Regions from separate parts of the Pseudomonas helvetica genome, predicted to be linked through region 2. Evidence: riboswitches for the same ligand, from Rfam matches in the RefSeq annotation. Region 2 holds a riboswitch; the other holds the start of a gene.
The links. Region 2 has a riboswitch for manganese ahead of AABM55_RS04510 (TMEM165/GDT1 family protein). Riboswitches for the same ligand answer to the same signal wherever they lie in the genome.
Positions count from the first base shown of each region.

Region 1: it holds a riboswitch for manganese, as region 2 does, so the genes downstream of both, AABM55_RS14955 (sodium:calcium antiporter) here and AABM55_RS04510 (TMEM165/GDT1 family protein) in region 2, are expected to answer to the same signal.

Region 1 covers NZ_CP150917.1:3,272,044-3,281,694, forward strand. The annotation lists gene AABM55_RS14925 (formate dehydrogenase subunit gamma) at 1-7, shown strand, start outside; gene fdhE (formate dehydrogenase accessory protein FdhE) at 12-938, shown strand; gene selA (L-seryl-tRNA(Sec) selenium transferase) at 1,025-2,455, shown strand; gene selB (selenocysteine-specific translation elongation factor) at 2,452-4,371, shown strand; tRNA gene AABM55_RS14945 (tRNA-Sec) at 4,378-4,473, shown strand; gene AABM55_RS14950 (magnesium transporter) at 4,533-5,483, opposite strand; M-box (ykoK) riboswitch at 5,629-5,803, opposite strand; yybP-ykoY riboswitch at 6,179-6,337, shown strand; gene AABM55_RS14955 (sodium:calcium antiporter) at 6,356-7,363, shown strand; gene AABM55_RS14960 (LysR family transcriptional regulator) at 7,367-8,290, opposite strand; gene AABM55_RS14965 (ester cyclase) at 8,394-8,951, shown strand; gene AABM55_RS14970 (LysE family translocator) at 9,012-9,641, opposite strand.
Region 2 covers NZ_CP150917.1:1,002,947-1,012,597, reverse strand. The annotation lists gene AABM55_RS04530 (fatty acid--CoA ligase) at 155-1,837, opposite strand; gene AABM55_RS04525 (LysE family translocator) at 1,983-2,612, opposite strand; gene AABM55_RS04520 (2-hydroxyacid dehydrogenase) at 2,900-3,865, shown strand; gene AABM55_RS04515 (class I SAM-dependent methyltransferase) at 3,899-4,897, shown strand; yybP-ykoY riboswitch at 4,938-5,059, shown strand; gene AABM55_RS04510 (TMEM165/GDT1 family protein) at 5,149-5,733, shown strand; gene AABM55_RS04505 (M48 family metallopeptidase) at 5,959-6,777, opposite strand; gene AABM55_RS04500 (methyl-accepting chemotaxis protein) at 7,051-9,192, shown strand; gene AABM55_RS04495 (SOS response-associated peptidase) at 9,331-9,651, opposite strand, start outside.

The sequences.
Region 1 (9,651 bases), 2.3 Mb from region 2:
AGGATGATGCCTTGAGCACGATACTCGAGCCCGGACAAATCGAGGCGGCGGCGAGCACACCGCCGTTCCTGCGCCTGCCGCCGCCCAACCTGTACACCTTGCGTGCGATGCGCCTGGAGCGATTGGCCAATGGGCATCCGCTGGCCGATTTCCTGCGGCTGGTCGCCGACCTGTGTTACGTCCAGCAAAGCCTGTTGGACGAGCCACCGCTGGCCCCGGCCCCGAATCCTGAGCGCCTGTTGTTATGCCAGGAACATGGCTTGCCGCCGCTGGCCGCCGACAGTCTGGTGCGCGAAGACGGCTGGCTGCCGTACCTGGAAACCCTGCTGCGGCGTTACCAGGCACCGCCGCGTTCGGCAGTGAAAAGTGCCGTGGCCACCTTGAACACCGCCAGTGTCGGACAGCGCAAGGTCTGGGCAATTGCCTTGCTCAGCGGCCAGTATGCAGGGCTTCCAGCGGCGCTGGTGCCGTTTCTCGGCGCGGCTTTGCAGGCGGCATGGAGCCACTGGCTGCTCGGCATGCCGGTTAGTGAACTGAAGCCTTGCGCGAGCCTTGGCCAATGCCCGGCCTGCGGTTCGCCGGCCATGGCCGGGGTGATTCACCAACGGGGAAAATACAACGGGTTGCGTTACCTGGTGTGTTCGCTGTGTGCCTGCGAATGGCATGTGGTGCGGGTCAAATGCGTCTACTGCGAACAAAGCAAAGGACTCAAATACGTCAGTTTCGAGGATGATCGGCATACGGCCAACCAGGCGCCACTGCGGGCTGAAATCTGCCCCGGCTGCAACAGTTACCTGAAACTGCTGTACCTGGAAAACGACGCTGACGCCGAAGCGCTGTCGGCGGACCTCGCCAGCTTGATGCTGGACATGCGCCTGGACCTGGACGGCTACCAGCGTCTGGCACCGAACCTGATGCTGGCGCCAGGGGGAGATTGATCTCAGCGGCTACACTCAGGTTTCCGGGACCGGAGCCTGTTTCATTCCACTCCCGCGACGGCCAACCGTTTCAGGGAGCCCCCTTGATGCCCGCAAAACTTGCCAGCGTCCCCGCGCGTTTACCTTCCATCGATAGCCTGTTGCGCAACGCCGCCTGCCAGCCGCTGGCTGAACGTTATGGCCGCGATGCCTTGCTCGCGACTCTGCGACAGTTGCTTGACGATGTGCGTGAACCGGTTCAATTGGGTCAGCTTGATGCCCTAGAGCTCACGGCTCAGGTATTGGCGGGGAGGGCTGGTGAACGCCTGGCAAATCAGTACCGCAGTCGGGTACGGCGAGTGTTCAACCTTACCGGCACGGTACTGCATACCAACCTCGGTCGGGCATTGCTGCCGGAGGAAGCGATCGAGGCGGTGCAACAGGCTGCCCGTTATCCGCTGAATCTGGAATTCGACCTGGCAAGTGGCAAGCGCGGTGATCGTGATGATCTGATCGAAGGCCTGATACGCGAGCTGACCGGTGCCGAGGCGGTGACGGTGGTCAACAACAACGCAGCCGCCGTGTTGCTCGCGCTCAACAGTCTGGGAGCGCGCAAAGAGGGGATCATCTCCCGTGGCGAACTGATCGAAATCGGCGGGGCATTCCGCATTCCCGACATCATGGCGCGGGCCGGGGTCAGACTGCATGAAGTCGGCACCACCAACCGCACCCATCCCCGCGACTACGAAGCCGCCATCGGCCCACGCAGCGGCTTGTTGATGCGCGTACACGCGAGCAATTACAGCATTCAAGGCTTTACGGCACAGGTACCGACCGCCGAACTGGCGCAACTGGCCCACCGGCACGGGCTGCCATTGCTGGAAGATCTGGGCAGCGGCAGTCTGCTGGACTTGACCCGTTGGGGCCTGCCCGCCGAACCGACAGTGCGCCAGGCGCTGGTCGACGGGGCCGATATCGTCACCTTCAGCGGTGACAAGTTGCTCGGTGGTCCTCAGGCGGGATTGATCGTCGGTCGCAAGGAACTGATCGCCCGAATCAAGAAGAACCCGCTCAAGCGGGCCTTGCGCGTAGACAAATTGACCCTGGCCGCCCTCGAAGCCGTGTTGGGGTTGTACCGTGATCCCGACCGATTGGCCGAGCGCTTGCCCAGCCTGCGCCTGCTCACCCGACCGCAAGCGGACATCCTCGCTCAGGCCGAACGCCTGTGTCCGCTGCTGGCGCGCGTACTGGGCGCCGGATGGGCGGTTAGCGCGCTGCCGGCGCTGGGCATGATCGGCAGTGGCAGCCAACCGATTGCGCGCTTGCCAAGCGCCGCCTTGTGTCTGCGTCCGCAGGTGTCGAAACGCTTGCGTGGTCGGCAACTGCATGGCCTGGAAGCGGCTTTTCGAGCCTTGCCCATTCCGGTGCTCGGTCGCATCGACGACGATGCGCTGTGGCTGGACCTGCGCCAACTCGACGACGAAGCGACCTGGCTCGCTCAACTCGAGCTGCTGCAAGGAGTGGGGGAGGCAAGGTGATCGTCGGCACCGCTGGACACATTGACCACGGCAAAACGGCCTTGCTCAAAGCCCTGACAGGACAGGCCGGCGATCGCCACCGGGAAGAACGCGAACGCGGTATCACCATCGACCTGGGCTTCCTTTATGCGCCGCTGGAGCCTGGGGCAGAGATGACCGGTTTTATCGACGTGCCGGGGCATGAGCGCTTCATCCACAACATGCTCGCCGGCGCTCAGGGCATTGATCTGGTGTTGCTGGTAGTGGCCGCCGATGACGGGGTCATGCCCCAGACCCGCGAGCACTTGGCGATTGTCGAACTGCTGGGGATTCCAAAGGCGCTAGTGGTGATCAGTAAAATCGACCGGGTCGAGCCGGCACAGGTGCAGTCGGTACACGCCCAGGTCGCCGCGTTGCTAGCGCCGGGGCCGTATTGCGGCGCGCCGCAGTTCGCCGTGTCGAGCCTGACCGGGGAGGGCGTTAAAGCCCTGCGCCAAGCATTGTTGACCGCCCAGCATGAGGTCCGGCAGCGTAGCGCCAGCGGAGGATTCCGTCTGGCAATCGACCGCGCTTTCAGCGTCGCCGGCGCCGGTATTGTGGTCACCGGCACAGCGCTGGCCGGGCAGGTGAGGGTGGGCGACACACTCCTGCTGGGCCAGACAGGCAAGCCTGTGCGAGTGCGGAATTTGCATGCGCAGAATCATGTGGTCGTCGAGGCGTGGGCCGGGCAGCGGGTGGCGTTGAACCTGAGTGCCGAACGCCTGGCCCTGGAACAGATCCATCGCGGTGACTGGCTGCTGGCCGAGTGGCTGTTCGCACCCACGCAGCGCCTGGACATCGAGATGCAGTTGCTGACCAGCGAACCACGCGCCTTCGAACATTTCAGCCCGGTGCACGTGCATCTGGGCACTCAGGATGTCACCGCCCGGGTCACCTTGCTGGAGGGCACACGCCTGGAGCCGGGCGTGCGGATGTTCGCGCAACTGTTGCTGAACGCGCCGTTGCAGGCCGTGCATGGCGACCGTTTGGTCCTGCGCGACCAGAGTGCACGGCGCACCCTCGGCGGAGGACGGGTGCTCGATCCGTTTGCACCAGCCCGCCAACGTCGCGTTCCGGTCAGGCTGATGCAGTTGCAAGCGCTGGCCACTGGCGAAAGCCTGGAGCAAATACTGCCAGTGCTGCTTGCCAATAGTGACGCAGGGCTTGACCCACTGCGCCTGGAGCGGCAGTTCAATCGCCTGCGCAGCACCTGGCATTTGCCGGCAGATGTCCGTGTCATTGCTACCCGCCAAGGTCCGCTATTGTTCAACACCGAACGCTGGGAGGCGCTGAAAGTTTCGTTGCTGGAGCACCTGGCACACTTTCATCAACTTGAACCGGATGAGCTGGGCCCGGACCGGGATCGCTTGCGGCGGTTTTCGGCCATGTCGCTGGATCGACCGACGTTCATCAGCCTGCTCGACGAACTGCTGTCCAGCGGCGCCATTGCCGTCAGTGGGCCGTGGTTGCACTTACCCGAACACCAAGTGCGACTGAGTGAAGAAGACGAGGCCATGTGGCAGCAGTTGCAGCCATTGTTCGAACAAGCTGGCTTCGATCCCCCCTGGGTGCGCAACCTGGCCAGCGCCATTGGCTGTGACGAAGCTGCAGTGCGCTTGCTGCTGCGCAAAATGGCGAGATTAGGGCTGGTTCACCAGGTCGTCCGTGACTTGTTTTACCTCGACGCGTCGGTGCACCAACTGGCGGCTATGCTGTTGCAACTGGTCGACAACCATTCGTTGATTCAGGTGGCGGCGTTTCGCGACAGGGTAGGGATCGGCCGCAAGCGCAGCATCCAGATACTCGAGTTCTTCGACCGGATCGGCTTGACTCGCAGGCTTGGCGACCAGCGTTGCATCCGTGCGGAGAATGCCCTGGCACAGCGACCCGAGGGCTGATTTCAAGGAAGGCAATCGCGTCCGGTGGCGCGGCCGGGCTTCAAACCCGGTTGGGGACGGCAGCCGTTCCTGGGCAGGTTCGACTCCTGCTGCCTTCCGCCATTTTTTTACAAACAAGACGGCCCCGGCATCTGGCGATTCGGGGCTGTCTGGTGAGTGCCTTAAGCCGGCAGGTCGGTCATCACCAGTTTGGCGATGTTGAAATAGATGACCAGGCCGGTACCGTCGATAAAGGTCGCGATGAAGGGGGCAGAGACCACTGCCGGATCGATGCGCAGTTTTCTTAACAGCATCGGGATGATCGATGAGACAACGGCGCTCCAGATGGTGATGGCGACCAGCGTCAGGCAGACCACCATGGCGATCTCCGATCCCACTCCGAGCATCCATGCCCGAATCCAGGCCACGACACCGATGGCCAGCGCGATCATGAAGGAAGTGGTCACTTCCTTGCGCAGCACCGTGCCGACATTGCGCAGGCTGACTTCGCCCAGGGCCATGGCCCGTACCAGCGTGGAGGTGATCTGGGTGCCGCTGTTGCCGCCAGTGCCGATCAGCAGGGGAATGAAGAAGGCCAGGGCAATGGCGGCTTCGAGCTGCTCTTCAAATACTTGCAAGATGGTGCTGGTATAGGCTTCGGCGAGAAACAGCAGCAGTAGCCACGGTAAGCGCTTTTTCCACAAACTCCACGGGCTGGTGCTGAGGTAGGGCGTTTCCAGCGGCAGGCTGGCACCCTGGCGTTGAGCGTCGTCGGTGCCTTCGTCCTGAATCAGCGCGGCGATTTCTTTTTCATACAGCACGCCCAATAACCGGCCTTCGCTGACCACGGGAACGATGTCCACGCCTTTCTCGATCAGCTCGGGCGCAACATCGTGCCGGAGCTGATTCGGCGAAACCGAAAAGCGGATGGGCAGCATCAGATCACGGACGCAAAGATCGGTGTTTTTCTCGGTGAGCAGTGTTTTCACCGACAGCTGGCCATGCAAAGCGCTGCGCGGGTCGGTGACAAAGATGTGGGCCGGAATATCATCGTCCGGCAGTTGCTTGAGCAGATGTTCCCTGGCCTGGATAACCGTCATGTTGCCGGTCACGGTAATGAGCAGAGGGCTCATGTAAGACACTACTGTGTCTTTCAGGCGGATGTCCTTGAAGGTGGAAGGGGTAGCGCTTGCCATTGACATTTGAGGTAGTCCCCATAGCTGTTTTGACCACAAACAGATCTCACACAGGGGCGTAAACCAGAGAAGAGAGTGCAGAAAGCGATCTCCACGTCTAGGTTTTGGCACTGTACAACGTATCCGGGCCATGTTGGCCGGAAGTCACTTGGGCTAAACCTTAATCCGATAGAGCCTGTCTTAACCTTGGGCGTCTCTCGACGTCGTCAGATCAGTGACCTGTGTTTGTACAGGAGCCTCGCCGAACGAGATACTGCAACATTAAATAAACCAGGGCGATGCCGATCTGGAGTCGGGCAGCGCCGGTATGAGTTTGCTGCTGTTTAATGACCTCCTGAATAACAATTGCCATTAAAGGGTATTTGATACCCCCTGAAGGATTACTTCAGAAACAAGAATAATAGGGATTGCTTTTGCTGTAACCCACTCGATGGATAGTGTTCAGCGTTCATTCAGAAAGTGATGCTGAAGGTTTTTCAAGACATAGCATGTTACAAATACTTGCACCAAACGTTTAAAGTGCCGCACGCTCTAGCTATATATGAGTTTGCAGAAAAATAATGAGGTTCAGAGTTTGAAGACTCGCAACTAAGCCGTTGACGCATTAGTACCTGATCTTTAGGATCGCCGCTCCCTTGGGGAGTAGCCGCCTTCGTTTCCGGAAGGGGTCACGTCAACATACTTGGCTCGCAAGCCATGGCGTGACCGGTCATATGACTTGGCAAGACCATTGGTGAAGATACCTGTCTGTGGGTCGGACGCGGGTGTCTGAACCATTGGCTCTTGTGTCCGGCCCCTCAGGTTTCCTCATGCATTCAATGCCCATGACGTTTGCGTTGCTGTTGGGCTCCGCGGTTGTCATCTATCTGGCTTGTGAATACTTCGTTAATGGCATCGAGTGGGTCGGTCGCAAACTTGCGGTCGGGCAACAAGCCACGGGGTCCATTCTGGCGGCCTTTGGTACGGCATTACCGGAAAGCGTCATCACGTTTATTGCCGTTGTGTTTGGTGACACGCCAGAGCAGAAATCCCTCGGCGTCGGTGCTGCACTTGGCGGACCTCTGGTCCTGGCGACGATCGCCTATGCGGTAGTCGGTGTAACACTCTTGCTGTGTCGTCAGCGCCTGGCGAATACCGAGGCCATCCGTCAGGACTTCAAGCGACTCAGCCGTGATCAAGGATGGTTCCTCGTCATTTTTGTTGCGAAGATTGCGCTCGGTCTTGTCGTGTTTGCCTACAAACCTTGGTTGGGTATTCTTTTCCTGGCGGCCTATGCGGCGTATTTCTGGAAGGAAATGCGCGGTGAGCAGGATGAAGAAGAGTATGAACTCGAGCCCCTGAAACTTGCGCCAGGCAAAGCGACTCCGTCGACCTCGGCGGCGGTGATTCAAACGCTTATTGCATTAGCGGTTATCTTTGCGGCCTCTCACTTCTTTGTCGGACAACTCGATGCCTTGGGCCCCATGCTGGGTATTCATCCTCAATTGCTGGCGCTGTTGCTCAGCCCAATTGCTACCGAACTGCCTGAAACGCTGAATGCGATCATTTGGGTACGCCAGGGTAAACACCGACTCGCCTTGGCCAACATCAGCGGCGCCATGATGATTCAAGCCACAGTGCCCACTGCATTCGGGCTGTTCTTTACGCCTTGGGCGCTGGATACGTCGCTGGTTCTGGCGGCAATCATCACCCTGATAGGTGTGGGCATCATGTTCTTCGCTTTCCGAAAGGGCATCATCTCGCGCTGGCTATTGGCATCGATGGTGTTGCTGTACATCCTCTTTGCAGTCCTTTTGAAGGTTCTTGATCTGGCTTAGCTGTCAGCTCAAGTAGTCTTCCAGGTGGCTGGATTCTTCTGCAAAGCGCTCGACCAGAAAATCCAGAAGGGCACGTACGCGAGGCGCCATGTACCGGTTGCGTTGATACACGGCATGTACCGGCGCCTCCGCAGTTCGCCACTCCGGCAACAGGATCTTCAAGCGTCCTGCTCGCAGGTCTGGGCCAATATCCCACAGCGATTTCATCGCAATGCCGTAACCGTGGACCGCCCATTCTCGGGCGACCGCGCCGTCATTCGTCTCGCGAGCGTTTGCGAGCGGGACCGCATAGTTTTCAACTTTGCCATTGCGGGTGAAGCGCCAGTCGTTCGCTGGCCCGGTGACAGAGTTGAGGACAATACAGTCGAAACGCTCCAGATCCCGTGGGTGTTCGGGGGCGCCGTGCTTTGCCAGATAGTCGGGCGACGCGCACAACACGCGCCGGTTGGGTGCCAGGGGACGGGCAACGAAGGAACTGTCCGGCGGCACACCGAATCGGATGGCGAGATCAATATCGTCTTGCAACAAATGCGACAGCGAATCCGACAGCACCAACGCGAACTTCACCTCGGGGTATTGGGTGTTGAACTGGTCAAGCCAATCCTTCAGCACATTGCGACCGAAATCCGAGGTTGCGGAAATTCGCACCTTGCCTCCCACGACGCTTTTCCCAGCCTGTAGAAAGGCATGGCCATCGTCGAGTGCCTGGAGTGCCTGCTGACAATAGGCCAAATACGCCAGCCCCTCATCCGTCAAGCGCAGGTGGCGTGTCGTGCGCTCGAACAGACGCGTATGCAACACCGACTCGAGCTTGACCAGGCGCGCACTGGCGGCAGCGGGGGATAGTCCGAGTTTGCGACCAGCGGCCGACAAACCGCCCAGATTGGCTGCTTCGACAAACAGCCGGATGTCGCCCAGGTAGTCCATGATATTTCGATATTTTTTGAAAGTGATTCAAATAGTACGTCAATTATCAAATTAGCTGGAACTGCTCAGAATGGCGACATCAATCAACGATTGGAGACTCCTGATGTCACTTTTCCCCGTTGCACGCCTGACCCACGCACGTTGCTGGTTGCTCTCTTCCCTGGTCGCCATCGCGGTAAGCCCCGTCTTCGCCGCGACCGATCCGCTCGTCCAGCCCCGCACGGTGATCGTCGACCATAGCCTTGCGAAGGCGCAGGCCGACGCGCAGATCCTGGCCGCACGCCGTTACGGCACGTTCTGGACCACCGGCGACGAAGCGCTCGCTCGCGCCGCCCTGGCACCCGACTTCAAGGATTCGACACTGCCGCCAGGTCGCCCCCAAGGCATTACCGGACCGATCGCGGCATCGAAAACCATGCACGCGGCGATTCCTGATATCCAGTGCGAAGTGGAACAGATGATGGTGGTCGGCGACCGGGTCATCGCGCATTTGCGTTTCACCGGTCACTTTACCGGCCAGTTCAAGGGCGTTCAGGGCACAGGGCAGACGATCGACTTCATCGCGACGGACATCTACCGCGTCGTCGAGGGTCGTATCGCCGAGAACTGGCACCTCGAAGATAACCTGACCCTGCTGCAACAGCTCGGCATGGTGAAGTAAGGGGATCAGGAGATCGTTGCGCGTGGCCATGAAGCAGTCGGACACGCGCTCACTTGAACATCAATGCGACGGGTTGCGCCGGTACAAGGTCAGGCCCAGCGCGAGTAGAGCCAGCATTCCGGCACAGCTGCGGTTGATCCACTGCATGACTTGCGAGGAAAACCGGCGCATGGCAAGCCGTCCACCAAACGCGTACATGCTCATCATCACGCAGTCGACCAAGGCACTGGTTATGGCAAGGAGCACGTACTGCTGGGCGACGGGTTCAGAGGGGCGGATGAACTGCGGTAGAAAGGCCGCAAAGAACAACAAACCCTTGGGATTGGACAAGCCAACCAGGAGTGCTCGCAGGAAGGCCGACCTCCCGGTTGCCGCGCTCGGCGTGTACGCCTCGGAGAGCGCCCGTGTCGGCGCGTGCCAGAGTACCCATGCCAGATAGAGCAGATAGGCGGCACCTACCCATTTCACCAGGATGAACAACTGCTCAGAGGCTTGAAGCAAGGCGCCCAGACCGCAGCCCACCGCACCAATCAATATAAGATCCGACAATGCCGCGCCTGCCATGCCAAAGGACGCCACCCGCATACCTTTAGAGGCACCATTACTCAGCGCCAGGAGCATTGAGGGTCCCGGCGTCATCATGACCACGCTTACCGTAATGATGTAGAGGAAAAGAGTAGATGCATCCATCGTGTAAGAA
Region 2 (9,651 bases):
TAAAGTGTGATTTGCAGCCCCCACCACTCTGGAACAGTCCTGTTGCCAATCCGACAGATGTCGGCCTGGCAAGGATGGCTGAAAATTCTGAATAAACAAGCCAAGCGCTTGCTTGGTGGGCTTGCCGGGCCCTTTCGGGCCCGACAAAGGACGCTTACAGCGTCGAAAGGAAGGTGCTGTTGCTGGCCTGCCATTGTGCGATGTCGACGCGGATACGCTTCTTGTCGAGCTTGCCGACACTGGTCTTGGGAATTTCAGTAACAAGGGCGATCTGGCTCGGGATGGCCCACTTGCTCAGGTGCCCCAGTTCGACGAAAGGCTTGAGGTGTTCCTTGAGTTCCCTGGCGCCTATTGCATGGCCTTCACGGAGCACCAGCAAGGCAAACGGGCGCTCGCCCCATTGCGGGTCAGGGATACCGACCACTGCTACTTCCCGTACCCCCGGATGGCGGCTGATCAGGTCTTCGAGGTCGAGGGAGGAAATCCACTCGCCACCGGTCTTGATCACATCCTTGATCCGGTCACGGATGTCGATCACCCCCATGCTGTCCAGGGTCGCCACGTCGCCCGTGTGCAGCCAGCCCCCGGCCCAGAGCTCTTTGCCCTTCTCGGGTTCGTTGAAATAACCTTCGGTGAGCCACGGCGCACGCAGCACCAGTTCGCCCTGGGACTCGCCGTCGGCCGGCAGGAAGTTGCCATCAGCGTCGATGATCGCCGCTTCCACCAAGGGACCCGGCACGCCAGCCTTGATGCGATACGTGGTGCGTTCGTCTTCGGTGCCGGCCATCAGCTCATCGTTAAGGTGAGCGCAGGACACCAGCGGACCGGTTTCCGACATGCCATATGCGGCGGTCAACTGAATGCCCTTGGCCTTGGCCGCTTCGTACAGCGCGCGGTTCAGGGCGCTGCCGCCGATGACGATTTTCCAGCCGCCGAAATCCGTGCCTTGCGCGGACTTGGCGTTGAGGACCATTTGCAGGATGGTCGGCACGCAATGGGAGAAGCTGACCTTTTCCTTGCGCCACAACTCCACCAGGTATTCCGGGTCGTAGCGGCCGGGGTAAACCTGCTTGAGCCCCAGCATGGTCGCCACGTACGGCAAGCCCCAGGCATGCACGTGGAACATCGGGGTGATCGGCATGTACACGTCGTTGGTGCCCAGCAGGCGCACGCTGTCGATGCTGCCCATGATCGTCGACACGCCCATGGTGTGCAGCACCAGTTGCCGATGGGTGAAATACACGCCCTTGGGATTGCCGGTGGTGCCGGTGGTGTAGAAGGTGGTCGCCACCGAATTTTCATCGAAATCTTCGAAGGTGTACTGGGTGCTCGCGGCAGCCAGCAGTTGCTCGTACTCGCCGACCAGGTTGGGCAAGTCGGCGTTTTTTTCCGGCAGATCGGTGAGCAGCAGGGTTTTCTCGACCGTGGTCAGGTGCCCGGCAAGCGCCTGGTACAGCCCGACGAACTCACTGTTGACCAGCACGAAGCGGTCCTCGGCGTGGTTCATGGTGTAGAGAATCTGTTCGGGCGACAGGCGCACGTTGATGGTGTGGATCACCGCACCGATCATCGGGATGGCAAACATGCATTCGAGGTAGCGATGGCTGTCCCAGTCCATCACGGCCACGGTATCCCCGGCCTTGACCCCGGCCGCCGTGAGCACGTTGGCCAGCCGCGCGACACGCTCGATGAGGGTCGGGTAGCTGTAGCGCAACTGGTCGCGGTAGACAATCTCGCGGGTTTTCTCGTAACGGCTGCCGGACATCAGCAGCCGCTTGATCAACAGCGGGTATTGATAAGCGCCTTCGGCTGGCGGAATAACGCGCGTCTCCAACATAAGCATCCCTTTATCTGACTACACGGTCGTGACTGAAAAGATAAGCACTTTAGTCAGCCGGAGCGCCAGCTAAATCAGCCAAAGGGATGATTTGCAGAGCCGTACAAATGCTAGCTTTGCGCCAGCATTTGTTTCCGAGAGTGGATCAATGCATCTCGGTCAGGGCCAGCTTCACGCCGATGGCGATCAGCACCACGCCCATCGTGCGGTCGAACCAGTGGCCCATGCGGGCAAAACCGGCCCGTACGCGCTGTTGGCTGAACAGCATCGCCACCAGGCAGAACCAGATTGCGGTGGCCGCAGCCAGGTAAACGCCGTAACCGGCCTGAATCGCCAGCGGTGTATGCGGGTTGATCACCACGGTAAACAGCGACAGGAAAAACAGCGTGGCTTTGGGGTTCAGGCCGTTGGTCACGAAACCTGAGGTAAATGCGCCGCGGGCGGTGCGCTCGCCGGCTTCCTTGTGCAGGTTTTCAGTGGCAGGTTTCGCTGGCTGCGCGCGCAGGGCCTTGAAGCCGATGTACAGCAAGTAGGCAGCCGCCAGCCATTTCAGCGCGTTGAACAACATGATCGACTGCGAGACGATCAGGCCGATACCGAGCAACGAGTAGCCCACGTGCAGGAAAATCGCCGAGCCGACACCCAGCGCCGTCCAGGTCCCGGCGCGACGACCGTGGGTCACGGCCTCACGCACCACCACGGCAAAGTCCGGACCAGGGCTTGCCACGGCAAGCAGGTGAATCAGGGCAACGGTCAAAAACTCTGTCCAGTACATGGGGGGCTCCTTTAGGCCAGGCCGATCAATCGAAGATTTCTTGGTCAAACTTCATACCGGTGGCGAGGGAGCTTGCTCCCGCTGGGTTGCGAAGCAGCCCTGAACCCTGCAACCGCGTTTCGTCAGGTGTACCGCGTTGGCGGCTTTGCGACTGCTGCGCACTCGAGCGGGAGCAAGCCCCCTCGCCACAGTTTTGGTGTCTGTTTTAGCTCAGGGCATAACAACTTGTTTCATCTGGTAGGCTCGGCAGAGTACGCCTTCAGACTCCTGCGCAAAAGGTACAGTTAATGACGAACAATCGCCGCGCCGTATTCCTCGACCACAGTTCACTGGACCTCGGCGACCTCGACCTCAGTGGGTTGCAGCAGTGCTTCGATGACTTGCAGCTGCGCTCACTGACCACGCCCGACAACATCGTCGAACGGCTGCAAGGCGCCAGCGTGGCAATCAGCAATAAAGTCCCGCTGAACGCCGAAACCCTCAAGGCCTGCCCCGAACTGCAGCTGATCCTGATCGCCGCCACCGGCACCAACAATGTCGACTTGGCCGCCGCCCGCGCCCAAGGGATTACCGTGAGCAACTGCCAGGGTTATGGCACGCCGTCGGTGGCGCAGCACACGATCATGTTGCTGCTGAACCTCGCCACCCGCCTGAGCGATTACCAGAAAGCCGTCGCTGAAGGTCGCTGGCAGCAGGCCAAACAATTCTGCCTGCTGGATTTCCCGATCGTCGAACTCGAAGGCAAAACCCTCGGCCTGCTCGGCCATGGTGAATTGGGTGGCGCCGTCGCGCGGCTAGCCGAAGCCTTTGGCATGCGCGTGTTGCTCGGCCAATTGCCTGGGCGGCCGGCCCGCGCCGACCGCTTGCCGCTGGATGAGCTGCTGCCGCAAATCGACGCGCTGACCCTGCACTGCCCGCTCAACGAACATACCCGTAACTTCATTGGTGCCCGCGAACTGGCGCTGCTCAAACCCGGCGCCTTTGTGGTCAATACCGCACGCGGTGGACTGATCGACGAACAGGCCTTGGCCGATGCGTTGCGCAACGGGCATCTGGGCGGCGCGGCGACCGACGTCCTGAGTGTCGAGCCCCCTACCGCCGGCAATCCGCTGTTGGCCGCCGACATCCCGCGCTTGATCGTCACCCCGCACAACGCCTGGGGCAGCCGCGAAGCGCGACAGAGGATTGTCGGTCAACTGACCGAAAACGCCCAAGGCTTCTTCAGCGGTACAGCGCGGCGGGTCGTCAGTTGATAAACTGCCGCACTTTTTTTCAAGGAGCAGAGTATGGATCCGCGCAGTGAAGTACTGCTTCGTCAGGCTGAGTTGTTTCAAGGCGAGTTGCTGCTGGCCGGTTTGCCCGCCGATGACTTGCTGGGCAAATTGCCCAACGCTCACGGCTGGTGCTGGCACGCAGGTGATCAAGCGGCGCTGGACGCACGCTTTGCCGAGCGCAGCCACTTTGGCGTGAATGCTCCGAGCCGCGAATTTGAAACGGCGGTGGTGTTCCTGCCCAAATCCAAGGACCTGACCGATTACATCCTCAATGCCCTCGCCTCGCGCCTGGCCGGTCGCGAGCTGTACCTGGTGGGTGAAAAACGCAGCGGCATCGAAGGCGCGGCCAAACAGCTGAGCCCCTTCGGTAAACCGCGAAAGCTCGACAGCGCCCGCCACTGCCAGCTCTGGCAGGTCACCGTGGCCAATGCGCCCGAGGCCAAATCGCTGGAAAGCCTGGCGCAGGAATACGAACTGCCGCTGGCTGAAGGCCCACTGAAAGTGATCAGCCTGCCGGGCGTGTTCAGTCACGGTCGACTGGATCGCGGCAGCGCGCTGCTGCTCGAACACCTGGACAAACTGCCAAGCGGTCACTTGCTGGATTTCGGTTGCGGTGCTGGCGTGTTGGGCGCGGCGGTGAAACGGCGTTATCCACACAACACCGTCACCCTGCTCGACGTTGATGCGTTCGCCGCGGCCAGCAGTCGCCTGACATTGGCGGCCAACGGCCTGGAGGCCGAGGTGCTGACCGGCGATGGCATCGACGCTGCACCGATGGGTTTGAGCGCGATTCTGAGCAATCCGCCGTTTCATGTCGGGGTTCACACCGATTATCACGCCACCGAGAATCTGCTACGAAAAGCAGCCAAACATCTGAAAAACGGCGGCGAACTTCGCTTGGTGGCCAACAGCTTCCTGAAATATCAGCCACTGATCGAGGAGCATCTCGGTGTGTGCGCGATCAAGGCTGAAGGGCAAGGTTTCCGGATCTATCGGGCCAAGCGCGGCTAGAAATTAGCGCTTGCCGAATGGCTTTTGCCTAGGCAGAATCCGCTCCGTCCTAGGGGAGTAGTCTCCCACGAGCGCCATGCTCGTCCGGCATACGTCAACATACTTGGTCCTCAGACCATGGCGTATGCGACCCAAGCGTCCACTCAGATGGATCGCAGGGTTTGACAAGACCTATGACACGCACACCTTACCCGGGGCGGGAAGGCTGTACGTGTCATAGCCGTGTCGACCCGCCCCTTAGGAAAACCCTGATGCTGGATTCTCTTCTCGTTCCCACCGCCGTCGTTGCCTTGGCTGAAATCGGCGACAAGACGCAACTGCTCGCGCTCATTCTCGCCGCACGCTTTCGCAAGCCCTGGCCGATTATCGCCGGCATCGTCGCTGCAACCCTGGCCAACCACGCGGCGGCGGGTGCTGTCGGTGCCTGGTTCGGGAGTTTCTTCTCGGATGCGACGCTGCACTGGATCCTCGCCGCAAGCTTTACCGCGACCGCGCTGTGGACCCTGGTGCCGGACAAGATGGATGAGGACGAAGCCAGCACTGCGCGCAAATTCGGGCCGTTCCTGACCACGCTGATTGCGTTCTTCCTCGCCGAGATCGGTGACAAGACCCAGATCGCCACCGTGATGCTCGCCGCTCAGTACCCTGAGTTGTGGCTGGTGGTCATTGGCACCACGCTCGGCATGCTGATTGCCAACGTGCCGGTGGTGCTGGCGGGTAATTTTGCCGCAGACAAACTGCCCCTGACCCTGATCCGCCGCCTGGCAGCATCGGCGTTCTTCATCCTGGCCATCGTCGCGGTGTACAAGGCGATGCAGAGCAGCGGGTGGGTGTAACACTCTCGACTGACATGTCACTGCCTGGCAGATAACTGTGGCGAGGGGGCTTGCCCCCGTTGGGGTGCGAAGCAGCCCTCACCCCTGCAACCGAGATCCGCCAGATACACCGCACTCGCTGGCTTTGCGACTGCTGCGCACTGGAGCGCCAGCCCGGTCGAACGGGGGCAAGCCCCCTCGCCACAAGAGCTGCACGACTTCAGCTCTTGTGGCTCACTTCAGGATTCAGGATTTTTTGGCCTTCAGGTAAAGCGGCATGACTTTCGGAATCGCTGCCTGGAGCGACGCAACCCGGCTGCTGGATGCCGGGTGAGTGCTCATGAATTCTGGCGGCGAACCTTCGGAAGCCTTGCTCATCTTGTCCCACAGGGTGATCGCCGCGTTCGGGTTGTAGCCGGCGCGGGCGGCCAGTTCCAGGCCGATCAGGTCAGCTTCGTTTTCATTGGCGCGGCTGTTGGGCAAGGTCATGCCGTAGTTGGCCACGGTGTCGGCCAGGGCCAGCGTGTCCTGCCCCAACCCGAGCAAGGCACCGGCGCCCTGCTTGGCCATTTCGATGCCATAGGCCTTGGACATCGCTTCACGACCATGCTCACGCAAGGCGTGGGCGATTTCATGGCCCATGACTGCGGCGATTTCATCGTCAGTGAGTTTCAGGCTGTCGATCAACCCGGTATAGAAAATGATCTTGCCGCCAGGACCGCAGTTGGCGTTGAGCTCGTCACTCTTGATCAGATTGACTTCCCACGTCCACTGCGCCGAATCAGGACGGAAGACCGGTGCCTGCGCGATCAGCCGATTGGCAATCGCCTGGACCCGCTTGGCCTCGCTGCTGTTCTTGTCCAGCACACCCTTGTTGCTCGCCTCACCCACAGTCTTTTGGTAGGACTGGGCATACATCTGGTTGACCTCATCGGTCGACAGCATGCTGAACATGTACTGCTTGCGCTCCACGCCCACCGCGCCGCCGTTGGTGGTGTTGACCGACTGGCAACCACTGAGCAGCAGACTTGCACCCAGTGCACACAAAACCAATGCCTTACTCATGAACAGCCTCCCTGGAAATATGGCGCGTATCCTAGGCGGTGCTTTGTATCAGCGCTAGATACAACAGACATGTAGCACGTCATTTACCGATACATTCCCCCTCACTGTCGCAATAAATTCATAAAACACTGTCCCCGAGAACACCCGGGCCTGACACCTGTCTCTATGCGACCCGCACAGATCAAAAACAGTCATCGGCAAAAAAACCGCTCATGGACCGCCTCACGTGCGCCGATACAACCCGGCAGACGTCATATTGCGTGCGGAGTCTTTATGAAATTCAAGTCGATCCAGTTTTCTGTCGCCGCGCTTGCCGGCGCCATTGTGCTCAGCGTGGTGGCTGCGCTGGTGCTGTATGCACTGTTTTCCGGCGCGCGAACCCAGGAGATGGTCCAGCAGCGGACCCAGGCGCAATTCGAGCAAGTCATCGAGCAACGCCTGCGTGGGTTGGCGCAAACCCAGGTCAGTCAGATCCAGCGCGAACTCGAAGCGCCCCTGCTGATCGCCGGCGGTCTGGTTCGGGTCAACGCCTTGATCGGCTCCCAGGATGCCGACGGCAAACCGGCGCTGACCCTCAGCCGCGAACAGTTGATCAGCCTGATCAAGGAAAACGTCGCGAAAAATCCGAAGATTCTCGGCACGTACATCGGCTGGGAACCGAACGCACTGGATCACAATGACGCGGCCTACATCGGCAGTAAAACCGTCGGCATCGACGCCACCACCGGGCGCTTCCTGCCGTGGTGGTTCCGCAACGACAATGGCACGCTGGGCGTCGACAAGCTGGCGGATGTCAACGACCGTACCGTGTTGTCCACGGGTGTGCGCTCCAGTGAGTACTACCTGTGCTCCCAGGAAAGCAAAAAATCCTGTGTGATCGACCCGGCGCCTTACAAGGTCGGCGACAAAATCGTCATGCTCGCCTCCTTTATTGAACCGATCATGCTCAACGGCACCTTTCAGGGCATCGTCGGCGCTGACTTGTCGGTGAACTTCATTCAGGAAATGCTCCTGGCTGCGAACCAGAAGCTTTATAACGGTGCCGGCGAAATGGCCCTGATTGGCGGCAACCAGCGTCTGGTCGCCTACACCAAGGACCCGAGCAAGTTCGGCGAAAAGGTCAGCGACATCCTCGACGCCACTCAGGTTGCCAACCTCGGCAAGCTCAATCGCGGCGAAGTGACCTATAACGTCGACAAGGCCAATGGCAGGATCGAGCTGTACCTGCCATTCGGTATTGGTCAGACCGATGCACGCTGGACCCTGCTGCTGCAATTACCGTTGAACGCGGTCATGGCCGACCTGCAACAACTGCAAGGCGACCTGAACACCCAACGCAAGGCCGACACCTTTGGCATGGCCATGGTCGGCCTGGTGATTGCCGGCCTGGGCTTGCTGGTGATCTGGCTGGTGGGCCACGGTATCGCCCGACCGCTGAAGCAGATGGTCGCGATGCTCGATGACATCGCCCAGGGCGAAGGTGACCTGACGCGCCGCCTGAGCAGCGACCGCGCCGACGAACTCGGCTCGATCGCCAAGGGCTTCAATACCTTCCTCGCCAAGTTGCAGGCGATGATCACCCAAGTGGTGACCTCGGTGCAGAGCGTCAGCGATTCGTCCGAACACACCGCCGACATCGCCATTCGCACCAACCTCGGCGTGCACAAGCAAATGGCCGAGATCGATCAGGTGGCCACCGCGGTGCAGGAAATGACCGCCACCGCCCAGGACGTGGCGCGCAATGCGACCCAGGCTGCCCAAGCCGCCAGCCACGCGGATCAGGCCGCCGCCCAGGGCATGCAGATCGTGCGCGACACCTCGACCTCGATTGGCGTGCTCGCGGTGGAAATCGGTAAAGCGGTCGGCGTGGTGCAAACCCTGGCCAAGGACAGCGAGAACATCAACGCGATCCTGATCGCCATTCGCGGGATTGCCGAACAGACTAACTTGTTGGCGTTGAACGCGGCCATCGAAGCCGCCCGCGCCGGTGAGCAAGGCCGGGGTTTTGCGGTGGTGGCCGATGAAGTGCGCAACCTGGCGCAGAAAACCCAGCAGGCGACTGAAGAAATCCAGTCGATGATTCAGCAGTTGCAGCAAGGCACGCGCGACGTGGTGCGGGTGATGGAAGACAGCCAGAACAAGACCGACGAAAGCGTGCAGCACGCGGCCAAGGCAGCGCAGGCGCTGGAGACCATCACTCAGGCGGTGTCGGTAATCAACGACATGAACACCCAGATCGCCAGCGCCGCCGAAGAGCAAAGCGCGGTTGCCGATGACATCAACCGCAACGTGATCAATATCGGTCAGGTGGCCAACGAAGTCGCGGGCGGCGCGGATGAATCGAGCGCGGCCAGCGCCGACCTGACCAAACTGGCCGAGCAGCAGCGGCGGTTGATCAATCAGTTCAAGGTCTAGAAATCGCCGGAAGGTCATGCGGACCTTATCGCGGGTAAGCCTTGCTCCTACAGAGGTGACCGGACCGCATAAAACGGCATGCCGCAGCACCGTAGGAGCAAGGCTTGCCCGCGATGGCGTCAGCACAGGCGCCACCCATCAGCCCGGCGTCAGGCATTCCGGCGCATTGAGTTTCGGATCATTCACCAGGTTCGCCAGCACCCGCTCGCGCAAGGCGGCCGGTTCGCTGGCAAGCAGCGCCTGCAAGGTGTGCAACGGGGTTTCGGGGTTGAGCCAGGCCTCTTGACCAGCGGCATCGAGAATCAACGGACGACGCTGATTCGAGGCGGCCTGAGTCACCACCGCCGTGCTCAGCCACACCTGTTCCTGCACCGGATACGCTTCCCAGATCGCCGCAAAAAACAGCGCCGAACCTTCGCCTGGCGTCAGCCAGTACGGGCGTTTACGGGTAGTGCCACG